DNA from 2 places in the Clostridium sulfidigenes genome. Region 2 is predicted to be linked to the other one. Evidence: predicted binding sites of a transcription regulator. Region 2 holds the regulator's gene; the other holds the start of a gene.
The links. Region 2 encodes HrcA, which represses chaperone genes, less so after heat shock. Its sites were predicted from a motif close to TGTTAGCACTCNNNNNNNNNGAGTGCTAACA; they were not measured.

Region 1: the regulator HrcA is predicted to act here: its motif matches at 5,977-6,007, upstream of groES (co-chaperone GroES).

The regions. Positions count from the first base shown of each region.
Region 1 covers NZ_JBQHQR010000002.1:172,469-179,966, reverse strand. Annotated here, with positions in the region: gene ACTNBA_RS02725 (3-hydroxybutyryl-CoA dehydrogenase) at 1-627, shown strand, start outside; gene ACTNBA_RS02720 (sulfide/dihydroorotate dehydrogenase-like FAD/NAD-binding protein) at 1,227-2,090, shown strand; gene gltA (NADPH-dependent glutamate synthase) at 2,090-3,472, shown strand; gene ACTNBA_RS02710 (C-GCAxxG-C-C family (seleno)protein) at 3,706-4,116, shown strand; gene ACTNBA_RS02705 (DNA-3-methyladenine glycosylase family protein) at 4,211-5,092, shown strand; gene ACTNBA_RS02700 (TVP38/TMEM64 family protein) at 5,150-5,866, shown strand; gene groES (co-chaperone GroES) at 6,062-6,346, shown strand; gene groL (chaperonin GroEL) at 6,403-7,498, shown strand, end outside.
Region 2 covers NZ_JBQHQR010000001.1:309,677-317,174, forward strand. Annotated here, with positions in the region: gene hemW (radical SAM family heme chaperone HemW) at 1-935, shown strand, start outside; gene hrcA (heat-inducible transcriptional repressor HrcA) at 1,071-2,108, shown strand; gene grpE (nucleotide exchange factor GrpE) at 2,176-2,802, shown strand; gene dnaK (molecular chaperone DnaK) at 2,899-4,758, shown strand; gene dnaJ (molecular chaperone DnaJ) at 4,925-6,049, shown strand; gene ACTNBA_RS01585 (YitT family protein) at 6,459-7,328, shown strand.

The sequences.
Region 1 (7,498 bases), on a different contig from region 2:
TTAAGCTTATTAGATGATGTAGATTTAATAATAGAAGCTGCAGTAGAAAACATGGAAATCAAAAAACAAATATTTAAAGAATTAGATGAAATCTGTAAACCAGAAGCAATCCTGGCTACAAATACATCTTCACTTTCTATAACTGAAATTGCTACTGCTACAAAGAGAGTTGATAAAGTTATAGGACTACACTTCTTTAACCCAGCTCCAGTTATGAAACTTGTAGAAATCATAAAAGGAATGGGAACATCACAAGAAACATATGATGCAATGCATGAATTAGTTATTAACATATCTAAGGAGCCAGTTCAAGTAGAAGAAGCTCCAGGATTTGTAGTAAACAGAATTTTAGTACCTATGATAAATGAAGCTGTTTGCATCTATGCAGAAGGTATTGCAAGTGCTGCAGATATAGATAAAGCTATGATGCTTGGAGCAAATCATCCAATGGGACCTCTTGCTTTAGGTGACTTAATTGGACTAGATGTTTGCTTAGCAATCATGGATGTATTATATAAAGAAACTGGAGATTCAAAATACAGAGCACACAACCTACTTAGAAAATTCGTTAGAGCTGGACAATTAGGAAGAAAAACTGGAAAAGGATTCTTCGATTATAGTAAATAATAATATCATAAAAATATTACAGCAAAAGAGTAAAGAATAATTTATCTTTACTCTTTTCTTTATGTGAAAATAAATTAAATATAATTAAAAAAATAAAAGATAGATAAAATTATAACAATGCATTTTATAATTTATTGTAGATTTTTAAAAATAAAAGGAGTATAGTTTAAATGGAATCACCAGAAGTTTGAAAGAATAACTGGAATTCAAGAGGATGTTTATAAAAAATGGATTTATTTGCTTGAAAATTTATAATATTTAATTTACTATATGGTTGACTATAATTAAATAAAATTATAAAATATAAGTGTAACCGACACAATGTATATTCATGTAAAGGATTTAAGTCGTATTATTTAAGGATATATGGAGATTTAAGTTAGTTTATTGGACAAGTGTAATGTGGTAAAGAATCCTATCATTATTGCGCTGTTTATTTTTGCGTTTGTAGCCACTATGTTAAATAAATATCTAATGTTCATATATAAATTTCAATGAAAATAGTATAATATTATATTTGGCAAAGGATATGAATTAAAATGGTGAAATATTAAATTCATATAAAAACAAAATATGTTTAAAATACGGAGGAAAGTACTATGTATAAAATTGTTGAAAAGAAAATTTTGGCACCTTCAATATTTATGATGAAGATTTTAGCTCCAAGAGTAGCTAAATCAGCTCGTCCAGGTCAATTCATTATAATAAGAATGGATGAAAAGGGTGAGAGAGTACCTTTAACAGTATGTGACACAGATGTAGAAAATGGAACAGTATCAATAGTTGTACAAACAATTGGATGTACTACAAAAGCTATGGAACAATATGAAGAAGGGGATTCTTTCTTTGACTTTGTTGGACCTTTAGGGATGCCTTCTGAGCTTTTAGAAGAAGACAAAGATAAGCTAAAAAATGAAAAAATAATGTTTATATCAGGTGGAGTTGGAGCTGCACCAGTATATCCTCAAGTAAAATGGTTACATGAAAACGGAATTAAAGCTGACGTAATCATGGGATTTAAAAATAAAGAAATGGTTATTTTAGAAGAAGATATGAAAAATGTTGCAGACAATGTTTATGTAGCAACTGATGATGGTAGCTATGGATTTAAAGGAATGGTTACTAATAGATTAAAATCTTTGGTTGAAGAAGGTAATAAATACGATACAGTAATTGCTATAGGACCAATGATAATGATGAAATTTGTATGTAAATTAACAGAAGAATTAGGTATAAAAACAATAGTTAGTATGAACCCAATCATGGTTGATGGAACAGGTATGTGTGGTGCTTGTAGAATAACTGTTGATGGAGAAACTAAATTTGCTTGTGTTGATGGACCAGAATTTGATGGACATAAAGTAAACTTCGATGAAGCATTAAAAAGAACAACTATGTATAAGACAGAAGAAATACAAAAGGATTCTATACAAAAAGGATGCAAAGTAGGAGGAAATAACTAATGGATAGAATGAAAAGAACTCCAATACAAGAACAAGATCCAAAGGTAAGAGCAACTAACTTTCAAGAAGTTTGTCTTGGTTACACTGAAGAAGAAGCAGTTCAAGAAGCTTCTAGATGTTTAAATTGTAAAAATAAACCATGTGTATCTAAATGTCCAGTTGCAATAGATATACCAGAGTTTATTCATCATGTAAAAGAAAAAGAATTTGCACAAGCTGCAAAGGCTTTAGATAAATATACAGCACTTCCAGCAGTATGTGGAAGAGTTTGTCCTCAAGAATTACAATGTGAAAGTAAATGTGTTCTTGGAATAAAAGGTGAAGCAGTTGCTATAGGAAAATTAGAAAGATTTGTAGCAGACTGGTCAAGAAATAACAATGTGGATTTGACTAAAGAGATTGAAAAGAAAAATAAAAAAGTTGCTGTAATTGGTTCAGGCCCATCAGGAATAACTTGCGCTGGGGAGCTTGCTAAAATGGGTTACGACGTAACTGTATTTGAAGCTTTACATGAGCCAGGTGGAGTTTTACTTTATGGAATTCCTGAGTTTAGATTACCAAAGGATACCGTTGTTAAGCATGAAGTAAACAACCTAAGAAAATTAGGAGTTAAAATAGAAACAAATGTAGTTGTTGGTAGAACAGTTACAATAGATGAATTAATGAATGATGAGAAATTTGAAGCTGTATTTATAGGATCAGGAGCAGGACTTCCTAAGTTTATGGGAATTCCAGGAGAAAACTTAAATGGAGTATTCTCAGCAAATGAATTCTTAACTAGAAATAACTTAATGAAAGCATTTAAAGATGAATATGCTACTCCAATTAAATCTGGTAAATGCGTTGCAGTAGTTGGTGGCGGTAACGTTGCTATGGATGCTGCTAGAACAGCTTTAAGACTAGGTTCAGAAACACATATAGTTTATAGAAGAAGTGAAGCTGAACTTCCAGCTAGAGTAGAAGAAGTACATCACGCTAAAGAAGAAGGAGTTATCCTTGATTTATTAGTTAATCCTACAGAAATCCTTGGGGATGAAAATGGTTGGGTTAAAGGAATGAAATGTGTAAGAATGGAACTTGGAGAGCCAGATGCATCTGGAAGAAGAAGACCACAAGTAATAGAAGGTTCTGAGTTTACATTAGACTGTGACACTGTTATCATGTCACTAGGAACTTCACCAAACCCATTAATTCCAGCTACAACTAAAGGCTTAGAAACTAATAAATATAAATGCATAGTTGCAGAGGAAGAAACAGGACTTACTTCAAAAGAAAAAGTATATGCTGGTGGAGATGCTGTAACAGGTGCAGCTACAGTTATACTTGCTATGGAAGCTGGTAAAAAAGCTGCTAAAGCTATTGATGAGCAATTAAGTAAGTAATTTTAAAAGCAGAATTAATAAAATCAAGCCATATTTTAAAGTTATGTGAAATTCTTTAAAATATGGCTTTTTTATATGATAAATATAGTATAATGAAACTGAAAACTAGTAGATTTCTAATACATTTAAAGAAATTTTTGGAGTCATAGATTTATGACTAAAACTATAATAAACAGAGTTCTTAGCTTCTCTGAAGTTTAGGACTAATTAATAGGAAAGTAGGGTGCATAAATATGTTATTAGATGTAGTGAAAAAATATTATGGAGAAGAATATGATTTAAACTGTGCAGAGACTATGCTATATGCTGCTAATGAAGAATATGGTTTAAACTTAAGTAAAGAAACTTTTAAAACCATGGCTGCTTTCGGTGGGGGAATGGGTGTAGAATCCACTTGTGGAGTTATCACAGGAGCAATTTCTGTTCTTGGTATTTTATTTACAAAGGAAAGAGCCCATGAAAGTGATTATGTAAAAACCCTTACTCAAGAATTCATTGAAAACTTTAATAAAGAATGTAATTCATTAAATTGTGATAAATTAAAGGAATTATATAGAAATGATGAAGTAAGATGTCTTAATATAGTAGAAAAAGGTGCAGTTATATTAGACAACATAGTAACAAGAGAGAGAAATAAACAGTAATTGAGAATAATTTTAAAACTTAGTGCTGAGAATATCCTTAGCACTATTTTTAAACTAGCATCCCATAAATGTTATTTCAAGGAGGTTGATATGGATGGACTTTAAAGAAGCTATTGAAGAAAGTGGAAAAGTTATATTAAAGGATGTAAAGAATTTTGAACTTCCCCATATTTTTGATTGTGGACAATGTTTTAGATGGAACAGACAAGATAATAATAATTATATAGGTGTAGCCTTTGGAAAAGTTATTGAAATTGAAAAAAGGAATAATGATGTAGTTATATATAATACGGATTTAAAGGATTTTAATGACATATGGCTAAATTACTTTGACCTAGAAAGGGACTATTCAGCTATAAAAGAAGAATTTGAGAAGGATGAACTTTTAAAAAAAGCAGTAGAATTTGGTGTAGGAATAAGAATACTACAGCAAGATCCCTTTGAAATGCTAATATCTTTTATTATATCTGCAAATAATAGAATCCCTATGATAAAAAGAGCTATAGAAAATATAAGTAAAGTATTTGGCAAATCTATAAAGTACAAGGGAAATACATATTACGCTTTTCCAACCTTAGAGGAGTTTAGAAGAGCTACGGTAGAAGATATAGAAGCTTTAGGTGTTGGATTTAGGGCTAAGTATATATATAAGGCACTAGAAGATTTGAGTAGTGGTACCTATGATTTAAACGCAATAAAACAAAGTGATGATGATGGATGTCATGAGGGTCTTAAAAATTTTAATGGAGTAGGGCCTAAGGTAGCAGATTGCATAATGCTATTTTCTATGGGGAAATACTCAGCATTTCCAGTGGATGTATGGGTGAAAAGAGCAATGCAGTTCTTTTATGTGGCACCAGATGTATCATTGCCTAAAATAAGGGAGTTTGCAAGAGAGAAGTTTGGTAGCTTATCTGGATTTGCACAACAATACTTATTTTATTATGCAAGAGAAAACAATATAAAAATAGATTAAGTTAGAAATATGTTGATATATAGAACATAAACTAAGGGTATACAAGGTGGGAAAGGTATGGAGAATAAAAATAAGATAAAAAAGTATGTAACAAATGGAGTAATATGGACTATAGTTATAGTAGTATTATTAATAGCCTATTGGGAATTTTCCAAGAAATTCACTGTATTTAGAGATCCAGAAGAATTAAAAAAATTAATACTATCCTTTGGTAGTTATAGTATAATTGCCTTTGTAGTGCTACAAATGATACAAGTAATAATATTCTTTATACCAGGAGAAGTTGTTCAAGTAGCAGGTGGATACATATTCGGACCTTTAGTAGGAGGAATTGCCTCTGCAGTAGGGATAATTCTTGGAAGTGTAGTTGCTTATTTTATAGCTAAATTATTTGGGAAAAAGTATATAAATAAGCTTATTGAAAAAAATAATTTAACTAAGATAAAGAGAATATTAGATGCTGGAAGTAATAATATAGTTATCTTTGTAATATACTTTATACCTGGAATACCTAAAGATATATTAGTTTATGTAGCTGGTATATCCAATGTAACTCTAAGGGATTTTATATTATATTCTTCTGCTGGTAGATTACCATGGATAATCACATCTGCCATGTTTGGCCACGGTATACATAGAGGGGACTATGTATCTATGATAATTATAGGGGTAGTATCAGGAGTCTTATTTTTAGTCGGAATACTTAAAGGACATAGCATTATAGACTTTTTCCATAGAGCCTTAAAGCATAAAGGTAAAAATAAGAGAAAATAAGAGAAAATATTACCATGAGTGAGATATTTTAATATATTCGCTTATTTTACCAGGTTCTATTAAAATAAAAGATTTGCTTATAAAATAATAATTATATATTATTATATTGTAGTTAGCACTCAATAGTCGTGAGTGCTAATAAATAAAGATAAATAAAAAAATTATATAAATAACTAACAATTAGGAGGGTTTTTTATGAATATCAGACCATTAGGCGACAGAGTTGTAATCAAAAGATTAGAATCTGAGGAAATAACTAAAGGAGGAATAGTTCTAGCAGGTACTGCAAAAGAAAAACCACAAGAGGCAGAAGTCGTTGCAGTAGGTCCAGGAACTTATTCTCATGGAAGAGAAATTAAGATGGAAGTGAAAATAGGAGATAAGATATTATTTTCTAAATTTGCAGGAACAGAAGTTAAATTACAAGGACAAGAATATATTATATTAAAGCAAGAAGACATATTAGCAATATTAGAATAAGTAATATATTTTAATGATAAGCTAAGAAATTCACATATCATAGGAGGTAAATGAATATGGCTAAAAGTATTTTATTCGGAGAAGAATCAAGAAGAGCTATGCAAAGAGGTGTAGACGTACTTGCAGATACAGTTAAGGTAACTTTAGGACCAAAGGGAAGAAATGTTATATTAGATAAAAAATTTGGTTCACCACTTATAACAAATGATGGTGTTACAATAGCTAGAGAAATAGAACTTGAAGATGCATATGAGAATATGGGAGCACAACTTGTAAAAGAAGTTGCAAACAAAACAAACGATGTAGCTGGAGACGGAACTACAACTGCTACAGTACTTGCTCAAGCGATCATAAGAGAAGGACTTAAGAATGTAACAGCTGGTTCAAACCCAATGTTACTTAGAAATGGTATAAGAATGGCTGTAGATACAGCAGTTGAAGAAATAAAAAAATACTCTAGACAAGTAGATGGAAAAGAAGACATAGCAAGAGTTGCAGCTATATCAGCAGCAGACGAGGAAGTTGGAGCTCTAATAGCTACAGCAATGGATAAAGTAGGTAACGAAGGTGTTATAGCTGTAGAAGAGTCTAAAACAATGGGAACTGAACTTGATGTTGTTGAAGGTATGCAATTTGATAGAGGATATTTAAGTGCATATATGGTAACTGACACAGATAAGATGGAATCTGTACTTGATAATCCATACATTTTAATAACTGATAAGAAAATATCTAACATCCAAGAATTACTTCCAATTCTTGAGCAAATAGTACAGCAAGGTAAAAAACTTTTAATAATTGCTGAAGATGTTGAAGGTGAAGCAATAGCTACTTTAGTAGTTAATAAATTAAGAGGAACATTTACATGTGTTGCTGTTAAAGCTCCAGGCTTTGGTGATAGAAGAAAAGAAATGCTTGAAGATATAGCAATACTTACAGGTGGTACAGTAATTTCAGAAGAATTAGGACACGACATTAAAGATGCAACTATTGAAATGTTAGGAAGAGCTGATAGTGTTAAAGTTACTAAAGAAAACACTGTTATCGTAAATGGAAAAGGTGCAAAAGAAAATATAGCATCTAGAGTAAATCAAATTAAGAAACAAATGGAAGATACAACTTCTGAATTTGATAAAGAAAAATTAAATGAAA
Region 2 (7,498 bases):
TGTGCATTGATGGATGGAAAATTATAGAAAAAGCCCTAGGGGGATTAAACAGGATAGTGGAAGGTTTTGAGTTTACTATTGAGGGGAATCCTAAGACTTTTAATGAGGAGCAACTAAAAATTTTTAAAGCCATGGGAGTAAATAGAATTTCTATGGGACTTCAAGCTGTGCAACAGTGTCACCTTAATTCACTAGGAAGAATTCATTCCCTTGAGGATTTTAAACATAGCTATGAAATGTTAAGGAATTTTGGTTTCAATAATATAAATGTAGATTTAATGTTTGGACTTCCAGATCAAAGTTTAGCTCAGTGGAAGGAAACTTTAAGTCAGGTTGTAGAGTTAAACCCAGAGCATATTTCTTGCTACAGCTTAATCATAGAAGAAGGAACTAAGTTTTATAATCTTTATGAAAAGGATAAATTAATTTTACCTGATGAAGATGTGGAAAGGGACATGTATGCTGAAGCCATTAATTTTTTAGAGATAAAAGGATATCACCAGTATGAGATTTCCAATTTTGCAAAGGATGGATTAGAGTGCAGGCATAATAAAATATATTGGAATTTAGAAAATTATATTGGTTGTGGCTCATCTTCCCATTCCTATGTTAATGGCATTAGGTATAGAAATGAAGAAAAAATAGAAACCTATATAATGTCTATGGAAAATAAAAGCTCTGCAGTGGTAGAGAGTAATGAAAATTCCTTAAAGGATGATATAGAAGAGTTCATGTTCTTAGGATTAAGAAAAATAGAAGGTATAAGTATAGAAGAATTTAAGAGAAGGTTTAACATCTCCATTTTTGAAAAATATAAAGAGGTTATAGATAAGTATGTAAAGTTGGACTTATTAAATTTAAAAGGAGATAGATTATACCTTACTAAAAGAGGGATAGAACTAAGTAATCAAGTAATGGCAGATTTAATTTTGTAAATAATTTATCAATCAGATAATTTTGTAAATAATTTATGAATCATATTGACATTAAATTTTATAAGTGATATATATTAAATATAGTCATTAGCACTCGTGAGTAGTGAGTGCTAACAAAGAGGTGATAACATGGATATGGATGAAAGAAAGATTAAAATCTTACAGGCTATAATAAATGATTATATAACTTACGGAGAACCTGTAGGTTCAAGAACCATATCTAAAAAATACGATTTAGGAATAAGTTCAGCTACTATTAGAAATGAAATGGCTGATCTTGAAGAAATGGGATTTTTAGAACAACTCCATTCATCCTCTGGAAGACGACCTTCTGATAAGGGTTATAGACTTTATGTAGATAGACTTATGACCCCTAGCAGACTTACAGAAGAAGAGCATGAAACTATAAGACATGACCTGATAAAGGACACATCTATAAGTGAAATAGATAGTATAATTAAGGGTGCTATAGATGTACTTTCTAATATTACTAGACTAACTTCTGTAGTAAAAGTTGCTCCTGTTAAAAAGTCAAGTATTAAGTATATAAAGTTATTAGCAATAGAAAAGCACATAATTTTATCTACAATAATAACAGACAATGGTAATATAAAAAATAATACTATTAGAGTAACAAATCCAGTAGATGACAATAAGCTAGTAAAAGTGAATAATGCTCTTAATAGACTACTTGTAGGGATTAGCATAGAACAAATTACTCTAGATTTCCTTGTTAATTTAAAAAATGAATTAGTTGGTTACGAAGAGATATTTGACTGTATAATTCCTGTTCTTCATGAAACACTAGTGTTGGGAGATTATGGTGAAATTTATACTAAGGGTGCTACAAATATATTTAACTATCCTGAATATAATAACATCGATAAGGCAAAGGCATTTTTAGGGTTAGTAAATAATGAAGAAAACCTAAATGAAATTCTTAGCAAAGGAAACAAGGAATCTTTATTTATTAGTATAGGAGAAGAAAACTTTGTGGAGTGCGCTAAAGAGTGCAGTATAATCACTGCTAGCTATAGTTGCAATGGCCGTATTATGGGTACCATAGGAGTTATAGGACCTACAAGAATCCATTATGATAAAGTTATAGCTGTTCTTGATACTGTGGTTAATGAGATAAACGACAAGATCTCTAGCATATATGATCCAGATTAACTATGGGTTTATATATATTCAAAATTCAAAGTAAATGAGATAAACATTTAGATTGGAGGAAAGAGCATTGGAAAATAATATGGAAGAAAACCAAGAGCTAGATAAAAAAGATATGGAAGATAATGCGGATGAAATTTTAGAAAATGACCCTTCTGAAAAAGAACAAAATGAAGAGGAAGGCACTTCCGGTGAAGAAACCTCAGAGGTTAAAGAGGAAGATGATAAGGAAGATGAGATGAAAAAATTCAGAAATCGCAAAGAAGAAATTAAAGAGCTTAAAGAAGAAAATGATTCTTTGAAAGATAAATTATTAAGAACTGTAGCTGAATATGATAACTTTAGAAAAAGAACTTCTAAGGAAAAGGAAAATATATATACAGAAGCTTGTGCTGATGTATTAAAGGAAATACTACCTGTATTAGACAATTTAGAAAGAGCTGTTGCAGTAGATGGTAGTGCAGAAGATCTTAAAAAAGGTATTGAATTAACTATAAATCAGTTTACAGCTTCTTTTGAAAAGCTAGGCGTTGAAGAAATCTCATCTGATGGAGAATTTGACCCTAACTTCCATGATGCAGTAATGCATATAGAAGATGAAAACTTAGGAAAAAATCAAGTAGCTGAAGTATTCCTAAAGGGATATAAAAAAGGCGATAAAGTATTAAGACATAGTATGGTTAAAGTAGCAAATTAATCTATGATTTATAAAGATTTTAATCTTTAATTAAAAATAAATGTATATAGTAAATTAGAAGAAAATAAGTGTATTAATTTATAGGAGGAAATTACAATGGCAAAAATTATAGGAATTGATTTAGGAACAACAAACTCTTGTGTATCAGTTATGGAAGGTGGAGATCCAGTTATAATACCAAACGCAGAAGGTGCTAGAACTACTCCATCAGTAGTATCTTTCTTACAAGATGGTGAAAGACTTGTTGGTCAAGTAGCAAAAAGACAATCAATAACAAACCCAGATAAAACTATAATCTCAATTAAAAGAGAAATGGGAACAAATCATAAAGTAAATATAGATGGAAAAGAATATACTCCACAAGAAATATCTGCAATGGTACTTCAAAAATTAAAAGCAGATGCTGAAGCATACCTTGGAGAAACAGTTACAGAAGCTGTTATCACAGTTCCAGCATACTTCAATGATAGCCAAAGACAAGCAACTAAAGACGCAGGAAGAATTGCAGGTCTTGATGTTAAGAGAATTATAAACGAGCCAACAGCTGCATCTCTTGCTTATGGTCTTGACAAAATGGATACAAACCAAAAGATATTTGTATATGACCTTGGTGGTGGTACTTTCGACGTATCTATCTTAGAACTTGGAGATGGAGTTTTCGAAGTTAAATCTACAAATGGAGATACTCGTCTTGGTGGAGATGACTTTGACCAAAAGGTTATGGATTATATAGCTGAAGATTTTAAAGCTTCTAATGGAATTGATTTAAGAAATGATAAAATGGCACTTCAAAGATTAAAAGAAGCTGCTGAAAAAGCTAAAATAGAATTATCATCTTCTACTCAAACAAACATCAATCTTCCATTTATCACAGCTGATGCTACAGGTCCAAAACATATAGATATGAACCTAACAAGAGCTAAATTCAATGAATTAACTCATGATTTAGTACAAAGAACTATTGAGCCAATGAGAAAAGCTCTTCAAGATGCTGATCTTTCAATAGGAGAAATTGACAAGGTTGTATTAGTTGGTGGATCTACAAGAATCCCAGCTGTTGTAGAAGCAGTTAAAAACTTTACAGGAAAAGAACCATCAAAAGGAGTTAACCCAGATGAGTGTGTTGCAGCAGGTGCAGCTATTCAAGGTGGAGTTTTAACAGGAGATGTTAAAGATGTATTACTTCTTGACGTTTCACCATTAACTCTAGGAATTGAAACTTTAGGAGGAGTTGCTACTCCATTAATCGAAAGAAATACAACAATTCCAACTAAGAAGAGCCAAGTATTCTCAACTGCAGCAGACGGTCAAACATCTGTTGAAATTCACGTAGTTCAAGGTGAAAGACAAATGGCAGCTGACAACAAAACTTTAGGAAGATTCACTCTTTCTGGAATTGCAGCAGCTCCAAGAGGAATTCCTCAAATCGAAGTAACTTTTGATATAGATGCTAACGGTATAGTTAAAGTTTCTGCTAAAGACAAAGGAACTGGAAAAGAAGCTAATATAACTATCACAGCTTCAACTAACTTAAGTGATGATGAAATCCAAAATGCAGTAAATGAAGCAGAAAGATTTGCAGAAGAAGATAAGAAGAGAAAAGAAGCTATAGAAGTTAAAAACACTGCAGATCAAATGGTTTACCAAACAGAAAAAACTTTAACTGACCTAGGAGATAAAGTTTCTGCTGATGATAAAGCTAAGGTAGAACAAAGAATCCAAGTATTAAAATCAGTTAAAGATGGAGAAGATATAGAAGCTATTAAAAAAGCTACAGAAGAGTTAACACAAGAATTCTACGCTGTATCTTCAAAGGTATACCAAGCTGAAGGCGGACAGCCAGGAGCAGAAGGTTTTGATCCAAACAACATGGGTGGAGCAGCAGGAGCAGGAGCTCAAGATGCACCACATGATGACAATGTTGTAGATGCAGATTTTAAAGTAGATGGAGAATAATATTCATTAAATTATTTAAGGGATGATGAAACACTCATCCCTTAAAACTGATTTTAATGTTAAATTTTAATGTGAAAATTTAATGTTCCCATTAATACATGGTTGCAATTATACATAATATATCTTAATATATTATTCGAAGTAAAATAGGTGGTGAATTTTAAATATGGCTAATAAAGATTATTATGAAGTACTTGGCATAGATAAAAGTGCCAGTGATGATGAGATAAAAAAAGCTTTTAAAAAGGCTGCTTTAAAGTATCATCCAGATAGAAATCAAGGAAATGCTGAAGCAGAAGAAAAGTTTAAAGAAATAAATGAAGCATATCAAGTTTTATCAGATCCAGAGAAGAAACAGAGATATGATCAGTTTGGTACTGCAGACTTTAACGGAGCCCAAGGTTTTGATGGATTTGATTTCGGTGGAGGCTTTGGAGGCTTTGGAGATATTTTTAGCGATATCTTTGGAGGAGGATTTTCCTCTTCATCTAATAAAAATGCTCCAAGAAAGGGTGCAGATTTAGAATTTAATTTAAATTTAACCTTTGAAGAGGCTGTATTTGGCTGTGAGAAGGAAATTAAAGTTACTAGAAGAGAAAAATGTGAAACTTGTGGAGGCACAGGAGCTAAAAAAGGTACTACTCCTAAAACTTGCTCTAAGTGTAGCGGTAGAGGTAAGATAAATGTTCAAAGAAGAACTCCATTAGGAGTGATTTCTACAACTACAACTTGTGATGCTTGTGGAGGTAAAGGTACTATAATAGAGGAAGCATGCTCAACTTGTAGAGGAAATGGTAAAGAAAGAAAAACTAGAAATTTAACAGTTAATGTTCCAGCAGGTGTTGATACAGGTAATGTAATGCCGCTAAGAGGACAAGGTGAAGCAGGCGAAAATGGAGGTCCAGCAGGAGATCTTTATATAAATATAAGAGTTACATCTCATAATATATTTAAACGTAAAGGCTTTGACATCCATATGGAAACCCATATATCCTTTGCAAAGGCTGCTCTTGGTACAGACATAAAGGTTCCAACAGTGGATGGAGATGTTACTTATAAGGTTCCAGCAGGAACTCAACCTGGAACTGTATTTAGATTAAAAGCTAAAGGGGTTCCTAGAGTTAACTCTGTAGGTAGAGGAGATCACTATGTTAAGGTAATAGTGGATGTACCAAAATCTCTTAATGAGAAACAAGAAGAAGCTCTAAGAATGTTTATGGAGGCTAGTGGAGAAGCTCCAGAAACTACTGTGGAAAAGAAAAAACACAAAAAAGGAATATTTGGAAAGTAATAAAGAAATTAATATAACCACAAATATTTAAATATAGCTAAAGTCTTGTAATAGTTAGTATAGGACTTTAGCTATTTTTGGTGCTTATATATCCTATCACTGTAATTTTCAACAGAGCCAATTTATATTAAAATCTTAAATTTCAGTATATTAATGGTAAAATCAATCATTGGCAAAATAGAGATAACAATATGAATATTTTAAAAATTTAATAATTGACTTTTTTAGACAAAATATTTATAATATTACTGTAGAATTTAATGATATTTTAGGGTTTATTGCGCTTTTATTACTAGTGGTGTAGAAGTTAAGTTTTTAGCACATGTAAACCTTTTAGTCATGTCTGAATTATGTTAATTTCTACAAAATCATAAGATATAACTTTAATAAAAAGGTTGGAGGCAATAACATGAAAATTGAAAAACAAAAGATCTATGACATTACCATTGATACCTTCTATGACATCATTGGTAGTATACTTTATGCTGCTGGTATTTATACCTTTGCATTATCAGCTAACTTTGCTCCTGGTGGAATTTCAGGTTTATCAATAATTATAAACTTTTTTACTAAAATACCAATAGGTGTATGTAGTTTATTACTTAACATACCAATAATAATAATTAGTTATAAAGTACTTGGAAAATGGTTTTTAGTTAAATCTCTAAAAACCATGGTAATTTCAGCCTTCTTTATGGATGTAGTGTTTCCACTTATCCCAATTTATTCAGGAAATCCTATACTGGCAGCTGTGTTTGCAGGAGTATTATCTGGAGCTGGACTAGCACTCATATATATGAGAAATTCATCTACTGGAGGAACAGACTTTTTAATTCTTTCTGTAAGAAAAAAAGCACCTCACCTATCTATTGGACAGATTACAATTGCTATTGATGGTTGTGTTATCCTTCTAGGTGGATTAGTATTTGGAACTATTGATGCTGTATTATTAGGAATTATTATGACTATATCAAGTTCTACAATTATAGATAAGATTATGTCTGGTTTTGAAGCAGGAAAAATGGCAATGGTAATAACTAATCATGGAAAGGAAATTGCAGATGTCATTGGAAAGGAAGTTGGACGAGGAGTAACTATAATGAATGTTACCGGTGCTTTTTCAGGAGAGAGTCGTCAAATGTTAATGTGTGCTTGCAGTAAATCTCAGGTATATAATTTGCGTAGAATTGTAAGTACCATAGACCCAACAGCTATGACTATGATTTCTTCCTTTGATGAAGCCTTTGGTCTTGGATTTAAAGATAACCTAATTGACTAAGGCTATATAGAACAGTAGAATATTAGGAGCCGATGAAAATTACAGAGCCAAATAAAACTCTTTCTTGCAATAGAAAAGATTCACTATTGCCAAGGAAGAGTTATTTTGTTATTTTGTAATATGTGATATATAATTACACAATAAAGATTATTTAGTGTATAATACCATAG